Regions from separate parts of the Mesorhizobium sp. M1295 genome, predicted to be linked through region 2. Evidence: predicted binding sites of a transcription regulator. Region 2 holds the regulator's gene; the other holds the start of a gene.
The links. The regulator PhoB, encoded in region 2, activates phosphate uptake and scavenging genes when phosphate is short. The targets are predictions, from matches to a motif close to TGTCATNNANCTGTCAT.

Region 1: the regulator PhoB is predicted to act here: its motif matches at 4,288-4,304, upstream of NKH29_RS20190 (ceramide glucosyltransferase).

What each region holds. Positions count from the first base shown of each region.
Region 1 is NZ_JAMYLU010000014.1:163,065-170,348, forward strand. It holds gene araD1 (AraD1 family protein) at 1-379, shown strand, start outside; gene NKH29_RS20180 (2'-deoxycytidine 5'-triphosphate deaminase) at 408-1,502, opposite strand; SAM riboswitch at 1,638-1,715, shown strand; gene NKH29_RS20185 (O-succinylhomoserine sulfhydrylase) at 1,786-2,976, shown strand; gene NKH29_RS20190 (ceramide glucosyltransferase) at 3,029-4,183, opposite strand; gene apaG (Co2+/Mg2+ efflux facilitator ApaG/CorD) at 4,411-4,803, shown strand; gene NKH29_RS20200 (Hsp33 family molecular chaperone) at 4,880-5,890, opposite strand; gene argF (ornithine carbamoyltransferase) at 6,008-6,919, opposite strand; gene NKH29_RS20210 (aspartate aminotransferase family protein) at 6,934-7,284, opposite strand, start outside.
Region 2 is NZ_JAMYLU010000002.1:387,707-394,990, forward strand. It holds gene pstS (phosphate ABC transporter substrate-binding protein PstS) at 210-1,271, shown strand; gene pstC (phosphate ABC transporter permease subunit PstC) at 1,331-2,317, shown strand; gene pstA (phosphate ABC transporter permease PstA) at 2,321-3,172, shown strand; gene pstB (phosphate ABC transporter ATP-binding protein PstB) at 3,169-3,972, shown strand; gene phoU (phosphate signaling complex protein PhoU) at 4,005-4,712, shown strand; gene phoB (phosphate regulon transcriptional regulator PhoB) at 4,729-5,418, shown strand; gene NKH29_RS05025 (ROK family protein) at 5,428-6,672, opposite strand; gene xylF (D-xylose ABC transporter substrate-binding protein) at 6,959-7,284, shown strand, end outside.

The DNA.
Region 1 (7,284 bases), on a different contig from region 2:
CTTCCTCGCCCATTCGAAACTGCGCAACGCCTCGTTCGGGCCGGAGATCCTGATCGGCGACCTGCCGTCCGACATTCGCGGCGCTTCACGCATCCTGCGCCACGGCAAGCTGCTTTGGGAAAAGCCGTTCCTGTCGGGCGAGGCGAACATGTCGCACACCATTGGCAATCTCGAGCATCACCACTTCAAATACTCGGCCTTCCGCCAGCCGGGCGACGTGCATGTGCACATGTTCGGCACGGCGACGCTGTCCTTCGCCGACGGCATCAGGACGGAGGCCGGCGACGTGTTCGAAATCGAGGCGAAGGATTTCGGCCTGCCGCTGCGCAATCCGCTCGAAATCGAGCAGCCGGTGAAGGTGGCGGTGAAGGCGCTTTGAGCCGGCATAGCCGCAAGTAAGGGGAAGCTCAGCGCGCCGCGCGGAAATGCTTGGACAGTTTTAGGCCCTGCGCCTGATAGTTGGAGCCGAGATCGGTGCCGTAGAGTGCCTGCGGCCGTTTCAGCATGTGCTCGTAGACCAGCCGCCCGACGATCTGGCCATGGTCGAGAATGAACGGCACTTCGTGGCTACGCACCTCGAGCACCGCCCGGCTGCCGGTGCCGCCCGACGCCGAATGGCCGAAACCGGGGTCGAAGAAACCGGCATAATGGACGCGAAACTCGCCGACCAACGGATCGAAGGGCGTCATTTCGGCGGCGTAGAGCGGCGGCACATGCACCGCCTCGCGTGACACCAGGATATAGAATTCGTCCGGATCGAGCACCAGCTCGCCGGCACCGCTCTTGTAGAGCGGCTCCCAGAAATCGACGACATCCTGCGCGGCGCGCTTGTCGACGTCGACCAAGCCGGTGTGGTGCTTGCCGCGATAGCCGACCAGCCCGTCCTTGTCACCGTCGAGGTCGATCGACAACGCGATGCCGCCGCCTGAGATGTTGGGCGGCTCGGTGGCGACCAGCATCTCGGCGCGATGCAGGTCGTGCAGTTCGCTTTCCGACAAAAGCGCATTGCCGGTGCGGAACCTGATCTGCGACAGCCGCGAGCCGGTGCGCACGACGATCGGGAAGGTGCGCGGGCTGACCTCCAGATAGAGCGGGCCTTCATAGCCGGCGGCGATCTTGTCGAACTCGTGGCCGCGGTCGGTCATTACCCGAGTGAAGATGTCGAGCCGCCCGGTCGAGCTCTTCGGGTTGGCCGAAGCCGAAATATGCGCGGGCAGCGCCAGGCTTTCGAGCAGTGGCACGATGTAGACGCAGCCGGTTTCGAGCACGGCACCTTCGGCGAGGTTGATCTCGTGCAACTTCAGCCGGTCGAGCTTGTCGACAACTCTGTGGTCGGGGCCGGGCAAGAAGGAAGCACGCACGCGCCAGGCCTTGTCGCCGAGCCTGAGGTCAAGGCTGGCCGGCTGGATCTGGTCGGCATCGAGCGCGCGCGGCGATTTCAGCGCGCCCGTCTGGAACAGCGCGGAAATATCCTGATCGGGAAGAATGCCTGTCTGCCGCAAGGGTCTGGCTCCGTTCGAACGCCGGGCGAGGTCTTGTTCTGCCGCAGGTCCGACACTGGACGCCTTTGGCACCTGCTTGGTACAACCCTCTTAATCATGCCGGCAATTGACGCAAGCGTGGCGCGGGTCTAAAGCTCGTTATCCCGTGGTGATTTGGCCGGTCGGCTTGCAGCCACGTTAAACAAGTCGCTAAAGGACCGTCGGGCCGCAAGGCCATATGGACCGGTTGCGACTTTCGCGACCGGTTTTTTGTTGTTTGGACCATTTTTGGTGTTTGGATAGAATGATGACCAAGAAGCGCGACTGGAAGCCTCAGACCGCACTCGTGCATGCCGGGACGCTGCGTTCCGGCTTCGGCGAGACCTCTGAGGCGATGTATCTCACCCAAGGCTATGTCTACGAGACGGCGCAAGCAGCGGAAGCGCGCTTCAAGGGTGAGGAGCCGGGCTTCATCTATTCGCGCTATGCCAATCCGACGGTCGACATGTTCGAAAAGCGTATGTGCGCGCTGGAAGGCGCCGAGGACGCGCGCGCCACGGCGTCCGGCATGGCGGCGGTGACGGCAGCATTGCTGTGCAGCGCCAAGGCGGGCGACCATATCGTGGCGGCGCGCGCATTGTTCGGCTCCTGCCGCTGGGTGGTCGAGACGCTGGCGCCGAAATACGGCATCGAGGCAACGCTGGTCGATGGCACTGACATCGCCAATTGGGAACAGGCGGTCAAGCCGAACACCAAACTGTTCTTCCTGGAAAGCCCGACCAACCCAACGCTGGAGGTGGTCGACATCGCCGCCGTCGCGGCACTTGCCAACTCGATTGGCGCCAGGCTGATCGTCGACAATGTCTTCGCCACGCCCTTGCAGCAGAAACCCTTGCAGCTCGGCGCCCATATCGTCGTCTATTCGGCCACCAAGCATATTGACGGCCAAGGGCGCTGCCTTGGAGGCGTTATCTTGTCGGACAAAAAATGGATCGACGAGAACCTGCATGACTATTTCCGCCACACCGGCCCCAGCCTCTCGCCCTTCAATGCCTGGACCCTGCTGAAAGGCCTGGAGACGCTGCCGCTGCGCGTACGCCAGCAGACGGAAAGTGCCGGCCGCATCGCGGATTTGCTCGCCGAGCGCCCGCAAATCGCCCGCGTCATCTATCCCGGCCGTGCCGACCACCCGCAAGCGGCCGTGGTCAAGAAGCAGATGTCGGGTGGTTCGACGCTGATCTGCCTGGATGTGAAGGGCGGCAAGCAGGCGGCCTTTGCTTTCCAGAACGCGCTCGACATCGTGCTGATTTCCAACAATCTCGGCGACGCCAAGAGCTTGATCACCCATCCGGCGACGACCACGCACAAGAATTTGACCGATGAGGCCCGCGCCGAGCTCGGCATCGGACCGGGAACGCTCAGGCTTTCCGTCGGCCTGGAAGATACCGACGATCTGCTCGAAGATATCGAGCAAGCGCTGAGAGCTGCCGGATAAGGCTGGCCGAACAGGGCGAGCGGGTTCGTACAGCCCGCGCCGGACGTGCCGGTCAGGCGCCGGACGGGGTCTCTTCCAGCTCCGCGACGGCCTTGGTCTGGATGGTCATAACGTTGCCGCGCCAGTCGACGGCGCCGCTCAGCCAGCCGCGCGCCCATATCGCCGGCAGCATGCAGTCGCGAACCATCATTGCCAAGATGGTGCGCAGCGACAGGTGCCATCCTTTGACCCAGGCCAGGGCACATTCCGGCAGGTAGGCCGCGACCAGCACGGCGATGGCGGTTGCCGGCAGGCTGACGCCGGCGTCAGCCGCCGCGATCAGCGCAAGCACCAGCGGCGGCGCCGCGCCGATCAGGATCTCGGGGGCGAAGAACAGCGCGAAGGTGACGCGGCGCAGCCGCGCCCAACGCGCCTGCCGAGACCAGATCTCGCCAAGCGTGCGCCGGCCGAGCGGCTGTTCGAACGGCGAAGCGACAAGATTGACCCGCAGTCCGAGCCGGTTGACCAGCTTGGTCGCGGCGGCGTCCTCGGCAATCTCGGCGGCCAGTGCGCGGATGCCGCCATTGGCGTCAAGCATCGACTTGTTCCACAACATGCTCTTGCCCTGGGCGAAGCCAAGGCCGAGCGCCTCTCCAGCGTACTGCCAGCGTGCCTGCAGCGTGTTGAGAAAGGCGCATTCGACCTCCCCCCAAAACCCTTCAGGCCGCGAGCCGATCGGTGTCGAGCAGACGAGGCCGGTGTCGGGCCGCCATGCCGCCATCAGCTGCTGGACATAATCGCTCGGCATAAGCACGTTGGAATCGGCAAGGATGACCCAGCGATAAAGCGCCGCTTCCCAACCCTTCACGCAATTGTTGAGTTTCGGATTGCCGCTGATGCGGTCGTCGCCGACGAGCAGCCGGGCGCGTATAGCCGGAAAACGCGCCATTGCAGCGGTGATCGACTTGACCACGGGGTCGTCGGCATGGGCGACGCAGAAGATGAGTTCGTAGCGCGGCCAGTCGAGTGAGAAGGCGCGCTCCAGCGTCTCCTCGGTAAACGGCTCGACGCCGCGCGCCGGGACGACGATCGATACCGGTAGCACGGTGGCGGCGGGCGATGCGATCCTGGCTGCTCGCTTCAGCTTCAGCGAAGCTAACAGGATGCTGGCGAGATTTGAAAGAAGGAGAGCTATGGAAAAGAGGGCGGCTGCGAATGTCGGTTCCATCGAGATCTGGTCACTCCAGAAATGCCGGCCGCCTGACGGCCGTTTTCAACAATTCGACAGAACACCGAGTCGCCCGGCACAAGCCTGCACACCATCATTGTCATGTGTCACTTAAATGACATTGTTTTTCGGCACCTGCGCTTGAGTCGGGCAAGGAGATGACGCGCATCGTTGATCAAACTGCGCTGAGCGTCGAAAGTTCCATCTACATTGCTTTGGAGCAGTTTATGTACAGCGCCGTCACCCGCAACATCGAAGTGCAGGTCAGGCCGTTCTATCTGGAGGATCACTCCGACCCGCCGCAAAACCGCTATGTCTGGGGCTACCAGGTGACCATCGACAATCAGTCGGACGAGTTCGTGCAGCTTCTGTCGCGCTACTGGCACATTACCGACGGCACCGGCAAGGTCGAGGAAGTGCGCGGCCCCGGGGTCGTCGGCGAGCAACCGGGACTCAACCCCGGCGACAGCTATCAGTATACGTCTGGATGCCCGCTCTCGACCCCGTCCGGCATCATGGTCGGGCACTACACAATGCGCAACAAGCGGGGCGAGACCTTCGACGTCGCCATCCCCGCCTTCTCACTCGATTTGCCAGGCACGCGGCGCACCGTCAATTGACGTTCACTTTGATTCCTCTTCCCGCCTTGCGGGGCGAGGAACCCAAGTTCTGCGAAGGCAGCCGCACTGACGCTCGTTATTGAGCCGCTGCAAATTCCGCCGGGTCGAAGTCATATTGCTTCGAGCAGAATTCGCAGGCGACGTGAATGCTACCATCCTCGGTGCTGTCTCTGATCTCCTCGGCGGAAAAACCCTCGAGGATGCCGCGGATCTTCTCCCTCGAGCATGAGCACTGGTCGGCGACCGGCACGCCGCCGAAGACGCGGACACCATGCTCGTGGAACAGCCGGTAAAGCAGCCGCTCGGCGCCGATAGTCGGATCGATCAGCTCGGTCGGTTCAATGGTACCAAGCAGCGCCAGCAGTTCCTGCCAGGAATTGTCGGTCGGGTCGTGGATTTCCTCACGCGGATCGCCGTCGCCCCCGGGAAGGTCGGGTACGCGCATGCGTTCCGGCGACTGCGGCAGGAATTGTGCCAGCAGGCCACCGGCGCGCCATTGCTCGCGGGCACCGCCGACGCCGGGCGTCAGAAGCTTGGCCACCGAAAGCCGTAGGTCGGTCGGAATCTGCTCCGATTGGCGGAAATAGGTGCGTGCGGCTTCTTCCAGCGTGACGCCGTCGAGCTGGACGATGCCCTGGTAGCGTTGCGTGTGGGCGCCCTGGTCGATTGTCAGCGCCAGGACGCCGCTGCCGAGCAGCGTCTGCGGCGACGTCTCGCCGGCAGCCGTCAAAGCCTCCAGCCGGTCGGCATCGAAGCGGGCATAGGCGCGCAGCGCGTGCGGCGTGGAGAAATCCGCGACCAGCATATCGACCGGCCCGTCGGTGCGGGTCTGCAGAATGAACTTGCCCTCGAACTTCAACGAAGTTCCGAGCAGGACGGTCAGCACACAGGCTTCGGCCAGTAGTCGTGCCACCGGCTCGGGATACTCGTGGCGGCTGAGAATAGCGTCGAGCATCGGCCCGAGCTGGACGGTACGGCCGCGCACGTCGAGCGGGCCGACCTCAAACGGCACGACATGGTCGTCGCCGGCGTAGCCGAACTCGCCGAGCTTGGGTTGATGTTCAGCCAATTGACGAGTTTCCAACATGACAAAGCTCCGGGGCGCGGCGATGCCGCCCTCCGGGGCGCATGCGACGAGACGCGCTCGATTTGCGTGATGCGCCTGAGATAGGCACCACGAACTCCCGGATCAAGGCGGCCCGGATCAAGCGCCCAGGCACCAGGCCAAAACCGCCTTCTGGGCGTGGAGCCGGTTCTCGGCCTCGTCGAACACCACCGAATGCGGCCCATCGATGACCTCGTCGGTAACCTCCTCACCGCGATGCGCCGGCAGACAGTGCATGAACAGCGCGTCCGGCTTGGCTTTCGCCATCAGGGCCGCGTTGACCTGATAGGGCAAGAAGACATTGTGGCCGCGCGCACGGTGCTCCTGACCCATCGAGACCCAGCAGTCGGTGACGATGCAGTCGGCCTCGTGAACGGCCTCCTCGGGCGAACGAGTGAATTTCAGCTTGCCGCCATTGGCCTTCGACCAGTCGACATGCCTCTGAGCCGGTTCGCTGCCTTCGGGCACGGCGACGTTCAGCTTGAAGCGGAACCGCGCAGAGGCCTCCAGTAAAGAATGCAGGACATTATTGCCGTCGCCGGTCCAGGCGATCGTCTTGCCGGCCACCGGACCGCGGTGCTCTTCGAAGGTCATGATGTCGGCCATCAACTGGCAGGGATGGGTTTCGTCGGTCAGCCCGTTGATGACGGGCACCGTAGCGTTTTCCGTCAGTTCCAGCAGCCGGTCATGCGAGGTGGTGCGGATCATGATGGCATCGACATAGCGCGACAGCACCTTGGCCGTGTCTGCAATAGTCTCGGAACGGCCAAGTTGCATCTCGGTGCCAGTCAGCATGATCGTCTCGCCACCCAACTGCCGCATGCCGACGTCGAACGACACGCGCGTGCGCGTCGAGGGCTTGTCGAAGATCATCGCCAGCACCTTGCCTTCGAGCGGCTTGGTGCGTTCGCCGGCCTTGAGCCTCGCCTTTCGCACAGCTGCGTCGTCGAGCATGAAGCGCAGATCGCCTTCGGAAACGGCGGAAAGATCGGTGAAGTGGCGAAGGGACATCAGGAATTCCAGGATTACTTCGCGGCGGCAGCGACGATGGCATCCGCCAGGCTCTTGGCGCCGGCACGAATGCGCTCGAGCCCCTCGTGGATCTCGGCATCGGTGACGGTGAGAGGCGGCAGCAGACGGATAACGTTGTCGCCGGCCGGAACCGTCAAGAGATGCTGGTCGCGCAGTGCCACCGTAACCTTGGTGTTGGGCATCGCGCATTTAAGGCCGAGCATCAGGCCGGTGCCCCTGATGCTTTCGATAACGTCCGGAAATTCGTCGGCGACACCGGCCAGCCCCTGTTTCAAGAGCAGCGCCTTGCGCCGGACGTCATCGAGAAAGCCGTCTTCCAGCACCACGTCGAGCACGGCGTTGCC
Region 2 (7,284 bases):
CGGCCGGAATTCACGCAAGCTGCTGATTCCAGCGGCAAACCGCGGCCCATGCCGACAAAGCCCGCGGCCGTTCCTTCTTAACCCGGCTGGACGACGTTACCGGAGCGACATGAAACTGTCATGCGACTGTAATAATCGGGGGCTATTGGCCTCAGCGGGCGCCGGAGGAATGGCGCCGAGAGACCATATTCCGAACAGGAGCAGGCCACATGAGACATTTCATCCGCTCGGCGGCCGTTGCGATTGCAATGGCTGCGGCGACGACTACCCTCACCCTGTCCGCCGCGCTCGCCGCGGACATCTCCGGCGCCGGCGCCACCTTCCCCTACCCGATCTATGCGAAGTGGGCCGACACTTACAAGAAAGACACCGGCATTGGGCTTAACTATCAGTCGATCGGTTCCGGCGGCGGCATCAAGCAGATCAAAGCCAAGACCGTTACCTTCGGCGCTTCTGATGCGCCGCTGAAAGGCGAAGAGCTTGAATCGTCCGGATTGGCTCAGTTCCCGATGGTGATGGGCGGCATCGTTCCCGTCGTCAACCTCGAAGGCATCAAGCCGGGCGAGTTGGTTCTCGACGGCCCGACGCTGGCCGACATCTTCCTCGGCAAGATCACGAGCTGGGATGACGAGGCGATCAAGAAGCTCAATCCCGACGTCAAGCTGCCTTCGCAGGCGATCGCGGTCGTTCACCGTTCCGATGGGTCGGGCACGACGTTCAACTTCACATACTACCTCGGCGACGTCAGCGCGGACTGGAAAGAAAAGGTCGGCGTCGACAAGGCCGTGGAATGGCCCGTGGGCATCGGCGCCAAGGGCAATGAGGGCGTTGCCAACAACGTCTCCCAGACCGGCGGCGCGATCGGCTATGTCGAATACGCCTATGCCAAGCAGAACAAGCTCACCCACACCGATATGATCAACAAGGACGGCAAGAAGGTCGAACCCACCGCGGCGGCATTCTCGGCGGCAGCGGCCAATGCCGACTGGAGCTCGCAGCCGGGCTATGGCGTCATCCTCGCCAACGAGCCGGGCGCCGAGTCCTGGCCAATGACGGCGGCGACGTGGATCCTCCTGTACAAGAAGCCGGACGACGCGGCGACCACCGGCGAAGCGCTCAAATTCTTCGCCTGGGCATACGACAAGGGCGACGAGATGGCCGGCGAGCTGGACTACGTTCCGATGCCCGACAAGGTGGTCGAGAGCGTCAAGGCCATGTGGGCCAAGGAAGTCGTCGGCAGCGACGGCAAGCCGCTCTACTCGGCTATGTAATCTCCTCCAGGGAGGGCGTCGACGGCGCCCTCCCTGTTGCCTTCAATCGCGAGGACCCAATGACCATCGCTTCCGATGCCATGCTATCATCTGCAGCCCGGGCCAGGGAAGCTACGGTGCGGCGCTTCGCGCTCACAGACGCCATATTCCGCGGACTCACCCGCGCTTCCGCAATTCTTGTGCTGGTCATCCTCGGTGGTGTCGCAATCTCGCTGTTTGCCGGCTCATGGCAGGCCCTGTCGTCCTTCGGGTTCTCTTTCCTGACGACTGAAAGCTGGAATCCGGTAACGGAAAAATTTGGCGCGCTGGCGCCGATCTACGGCACGCTGGTCACGGCGGCCATCGCCATCCTGATCGCGGTTCCGATCGGCATCGGCATTGCCGTGTTTCTCACCGAACTCTGCCCGCGCCCGCTCAGGCGCCCGATCGGCATAGCGGTCGAGCTGTTGGCCGGCATTCCCTCGATCATCTACGGCATCTGGGGCCTGTTCGTGTTCGCGCCGTTCCTGCAGACGACGATACAGCCCTTCATCATCAACATCTTCCACGGCGTGCCGGGACTATCCAGCCTTTTCGCCGGCCCTCCTTACGGCATCGGCCTTCTGACCTCGGCGCTGATCCTCGCCATCATGGTGCTGCCCTTCATCACCTCGATCACCAAGGACGTCTTCGATACGGTGCCGGCGGTGCTGAAGGAATCGGCCTACGGCATCGGTTGCACGACCTGGGAAGTGACCCGGCGCGTGGTCATTCCCTATACCCGCATCGGTATCATGGGCGGCGTCATGCTTGGCCTCGGCCGCGCGCTCGGCGAAACCATGGCGGTGACCTTCGTCATCGGCAACGCCCACCGCATCAGCGCCTCCCTGTTCGCGCCGGGCACGACCATCTCGGCGACCATCGCGAATGAATTCACCGAGGCCGACGGCGATCTCTACACCTCTTCCCTGGTTTCGCTCGGCCTGATCCTGTTCGTCATCACTTTCCTGATCCTTGCCGCCGCCCGCTATATGCTGATGCGGATCGACGCCCGTACGGGAGCCTGACCGATGTCGACATCCTCATCGCTCCACAGCCGCCGCAAAGCCAGAAATTCGGTGATGATGGCGCTTTGCGTCGTCGCCGCCGGCATCGGGCTTGCCTGGCTGGCGCTCATTCTCGGTGCACTGGTCTATAAGGGCACAGCCGGGCTTTCGTTCGCGGTCTTCACCGAGATGACGCCACCGCCAGGCGAGGCCGGCGGCCTGCTCAATGCAATCGCGGGCAGCCTGCTGATGACGATCATCGCCGTTGTCGTCGGCACGCCGATCGGCGTGCTGGCGGGAACCTACATGGCCGAATATGGGCGTTTCTCGCGCATCACCACCGTCGTGCGCTTCATCAACGACATCCTGTTGTCGGCGCCGTCGATCATCATCGGCTTGTTCGTCTATGAGTTGATGGTGCGGCCAATGGGGCATTTCTCGGCCATAGCCGGCGCCGTTGCGCTTGCCATCCTGGTCATTCCGGTGGTCGTGCGCACCACTGAAGACATGCTCAACCTGGTGCCGAACGCGTTGCGTGAAGCCGGCGCCGCGATCGGCGCGCCGCGCTGGGTGGTGATCCGTTCGGTCGCCTACCGCGCCGCATTGTCCGGCATCGTCACCGGCATATTGCTGGCGATAGCACGCATTTCCGGCGAGACGGCGCCGCTGCTCTTCACCGCGCTCAACAACCAGTTCTGGAGCAGCAATATCAACGCGCCGATGGCCAGCCTGCCGGTGACCATCTTCCAGTTCGCTCTCAGCCCTTACGAGGAATGGCAGCAACTGGCGTGGACCGGCGCACTCATAATCACCCTGACGGTTCTGGGCTTGAGCATCCTCGCCCGCAGCCTTACCGGACGCAGAGAGGACAGATGACACAGATGTTGTCCGCGGACATGACGATGACCGAGACGGTCGCCGAGAAGACGAAGATCGAGGTCAAGAACCTCAACTTCTACTACGGCCAGAGCAAGGCGTTGAAGGACATCACCTTGTCGCTGCCCGAGCGCAGCGTCACTGCCTTCATCGGCCCTTCGGGCTGCGGGAAATCGACGCTGCTGCGTGTGTTCAACCGCATCTACGAACTCTACCCGAAGCAGACAGCCGAGGGCCAGGTGCTGCTCGACGGCAAGAACATTCTCGACCGCTCGCAGGACCTCAATCTCCTGAGGACCAAGATCGGCATGGTGTTCCAGAAGCCGACGCCGTTCCCGATGTCGATCTACGAGAACATCGCCTTCGGCGTCAGGCTTTATGAGAATCTGGGCAAGTCCGAAATGGACGGCCGCGTCGAACAAGCGTTGAAGCGGGCCGCGCTGTGGGGCGAGGTCAAGGACAAGCTCAACGCCAGCGGCTTGAGCCTGTCAGGCGGCCAGCAGCAGCGGCTTTGTATTGCCCGCACCGTGGCGGTGAAGCCGGAAGTCATTCTGCTCGACGAGCCGGCTTCGGCACTCGACCCGCTGTCGACCGCCAAGATCGAGGAACTGATCGACGAATTGCAAGCCGACTACACGATCGTCATCGTCACCCACAACATGCAGCAGGCGGCGCGCGTATCGCGCCAGACCGCCTTCATGTATCTGGGTGAACTGGTAGAGTTCGACCGGACCGAGAAGATCTTCACGTCGCCCCGCGAGAAGCGCACGCAGGATTACATCACCGGCCGCTTCGGCTGAGCCGTTCCGATCACGCATATGAGGACAGGACCATGGGCGAACACACAGTCGCTTCTTTCGACGAGGATCTCGAGCAGATCAGCAAGCTGATCCGCGACATGGCCGACCTCGCCGGTTCGATGGTCGGCGGGGCGACCAAGGCCCTGTTGAATTCTGACAACGTGCTGGCGCAACGCGTCGTTTCCGACGATGCCATCATGGATGCGCGTCAACGCGAACTGGACGACCGCGCCATCACCCTGATCGCCAAGCGCCAGCCGATGGCCCACGATCTGCGCCATGTCGTCGGGGCGATCCGCATGGCCGGCGATCTCGAACGCATCGGCGACCTTGCCAAGAATATCGCCAAGCGTGTGAGTGCGGTCGGCCTTAGCGTCACACCGCGCGACCTATCGCATTCCATCGATGCGATGGCGCAGCTGGTGCTCATCCAGGTGCAGGGCGTCATCGAGGAGTATGCTGCAGGCGATGCGGCCGCGTTGGCCAAGCTACGCGCCGCCGACGAGCGCATCGACGTCAAATATACGTCGGTGTTCCGCGAACTGTTGACCTACATGATGGAAGACCCGCGCAACATCACCGCTTGCACGCATCTGCTGTTCTGCGCCAAGAATCTGGAGCGGATCGGCGACCATGTCACCAACATCGCCGAAAATGCGTATTATGTGCTGACCGGCGAGCAATTGCCGGTCAATCGTCCGAAGCAAGACGAAACGACAATGTCCGCACCGGCGACATGATGGGGGTGCCCAGCCGATGATCGCACCACGCATAATGGTGGTGGAGGACGAGGAGCCGTTGGGTGTGCTGCTCCGCTACAATCTCGAATCCGAAGGCTACCAGGTCGAGGTGGTGACACGCGGCGACGAAGCCGAGATCCGTTTGCAGGAGAATGTGCCCGATCTTCTGGTGCTCGACTGGATGATACCAGCGGTTTCCGGCATCGAGCTCTGCCGCCGGTTGCGGGTGCGCCCCGAAACCGAACGGCTGCCGATCATCATGCTGACCGCGCGCGGCGAGGAGAGCGACCGGGTACGCGGTCTTTCGACCGGCGCCGACGACTATCTGGTCAAACCGTTTTCGACACCGGAATTCATGGCCAGGGTCAAGGCGCTGCTGCGCCGCGCCAAGCCGGAAGTGCTGTCCAGCGTGCTGAAGGTCGGCGACATCGTGCTCGATCGCGAATCGCACAGGGTGTATCGCAAGAAGACCGAGATCCGGCTCGGGCCGACCGAATTCCGGCTGCTCGAATTCATGATGCGGCATCCGGGCCGCGTCTTCTCGCGCAGCCAGTTACTCGATAATGTCTGGGGCGAGACGATCTATATCGACGAACGCACCGTCGACGTGCATGTCGGGCGGCTGCGCAAAGCCGTCAACAACGGCCGCATGCCTGATGTCATCCGCACCATCCGCGGTGCCGGCTACGCGATCAGGGAAGATTGACCCGCCCAGTCAGGCTACGTTCTTTCTGACGCCGGGCCTCATTTGCGCGCCCGGCGCGAAAATCTGCTGGTCGACGAAGCTTAACGCCCGCATTGCACAGCCTTCGCGGATCAGCGGCAATTCGTTCGGCTCGGTATCGAAGGAGATCGAGCCCGAATGCTGGCCGCCGGCGGTCTGGGCGATGGCCTTCCGCAAGGCCGGCTCGATCAGATCAAAGGCGGCGGCACTGGCGCCGACCATTGCGACCGGTGCCGGATCGATCAGCGCGAACAGCGAGCCGAGACCGAAACCCAGCGCTTCGCCGGCCTTGCGGTAGGCTTCGCGTTCCGGCCCGTCCTTCTCGCGCGCCCGAACCGCCAGCGCGCGCATGTCGGCGTCGCTGACGTCGGCGACCGGTTGGCTGTCTTCGCTCATCTGCGTGGCGTTGCGCCAGATGGCGTAATTGCCGGCATAGGCCTCGATGCAGCCGCGCCGCCCGCAACGGCAGAGCGCGCCGCCCGGACGATGGATCATGTGGCCAAACTCGCCGCCCGAGGAATGCGTGCCGGTGAACAGCTCGCCCTTCAACACCAGCCCCATGCCGATGCCGTGCGAAAGCAGGATGGCGATGAAGTCGTCGCGATAGCGATCCGGATCGCGCCAGCGCAAAGCCACCGCCATCATATTGCAGTCGTTCTCCACCGTGGCCGGGATGCCGAATTCATCTTCCAGCATGTCGGCAAAGGCGATGTCCGTCTGCGGCGTGATCGGCGACCACAGCATGGCGCGTGCAGGGGAGTCGGTAATTCCCTGAATCGCCAGGGCGATGCGGGCGACACTGCGGACGTCAAGATCTGGATCGTCCAGCCGGCGCCGGACGATGGCCATGCATTCGCGGATCAGTTCGTCGCGCGGCATGGTCAGCGTGTCCAGCCGGCGCTGTTCCTCGGCGACCACCTGCCCCGCATAGTCGATGATGGCGGCCGACAGGAAATTCAGCGACAACACCACGGTCAGCACCGCCGCCGCTTCCGGATTGAGGGCGAGGCCGACCTGCGGACGACCGCGTTTCAACGAAACGGGTTCGCTTGCCTTGCTCTCGGCGAGGATGCCTTCCCGTATCAGGTCGGAGGAGATCGCCGATATGGTCGAATGGCTGAGGCCGGTGGTTGCGGCGATCTCCGTACGCGATGGCTGGCCGGCCCGGCGCACGGCCGAGATCACCATCGCCCGGTTGCGCCGGCGCAAATCGTCATGGCGGATTCCGACCGACATCGTTTTGCTTTCCTCCCGGTTTGCCGCGGCCGCTCATGAACCGGAAGCCGTCGGTAATGCCGACAAATAGTGTCAGATGAGGCAAATAGTGTCAGATGCAGGTGGCGCTGTCATCGTTTATTCCGAAGCTCGAAAAAACTCGCAGCAACATCAAAATCCATCAGAATCGATGTTGACAGCAGCGGGAGATCGGGCCACTATTTTTTCGAGGCTCGAAAAAATTAGCGCCTCTAAGCTGGCCTTTGGGGCCAATTGGTCACGCCGTACGCGGCGCAGGGAGGATATGATGAAGAAATTCACGACCGCCATTCTGGCGGGTGTCGCCATGACGCTGGCGCTTGCGTCGGTGGCGCAGGCTAAGGACAAGGTCATCGGCGTTTCCTGGTCGAACTTCCAGGAAGAGCGCTGGAAGACCGACGAAGCCGCAATGAAGGCGGCCATCGAGGCCGCAGGCGACAAGTATATTTCCGCCGACGCACAGTCCAATCCGGGCAAGCAGCTCACCGACGTCGAGAGCCTGATCTCGCAGGGCGCCAACGCACTGATCATCCTGGCGCAGGACGCCTCGGCGATAGGGCCGGCCGTGCAGAAGGCGCTGGACGAAGGTATTCC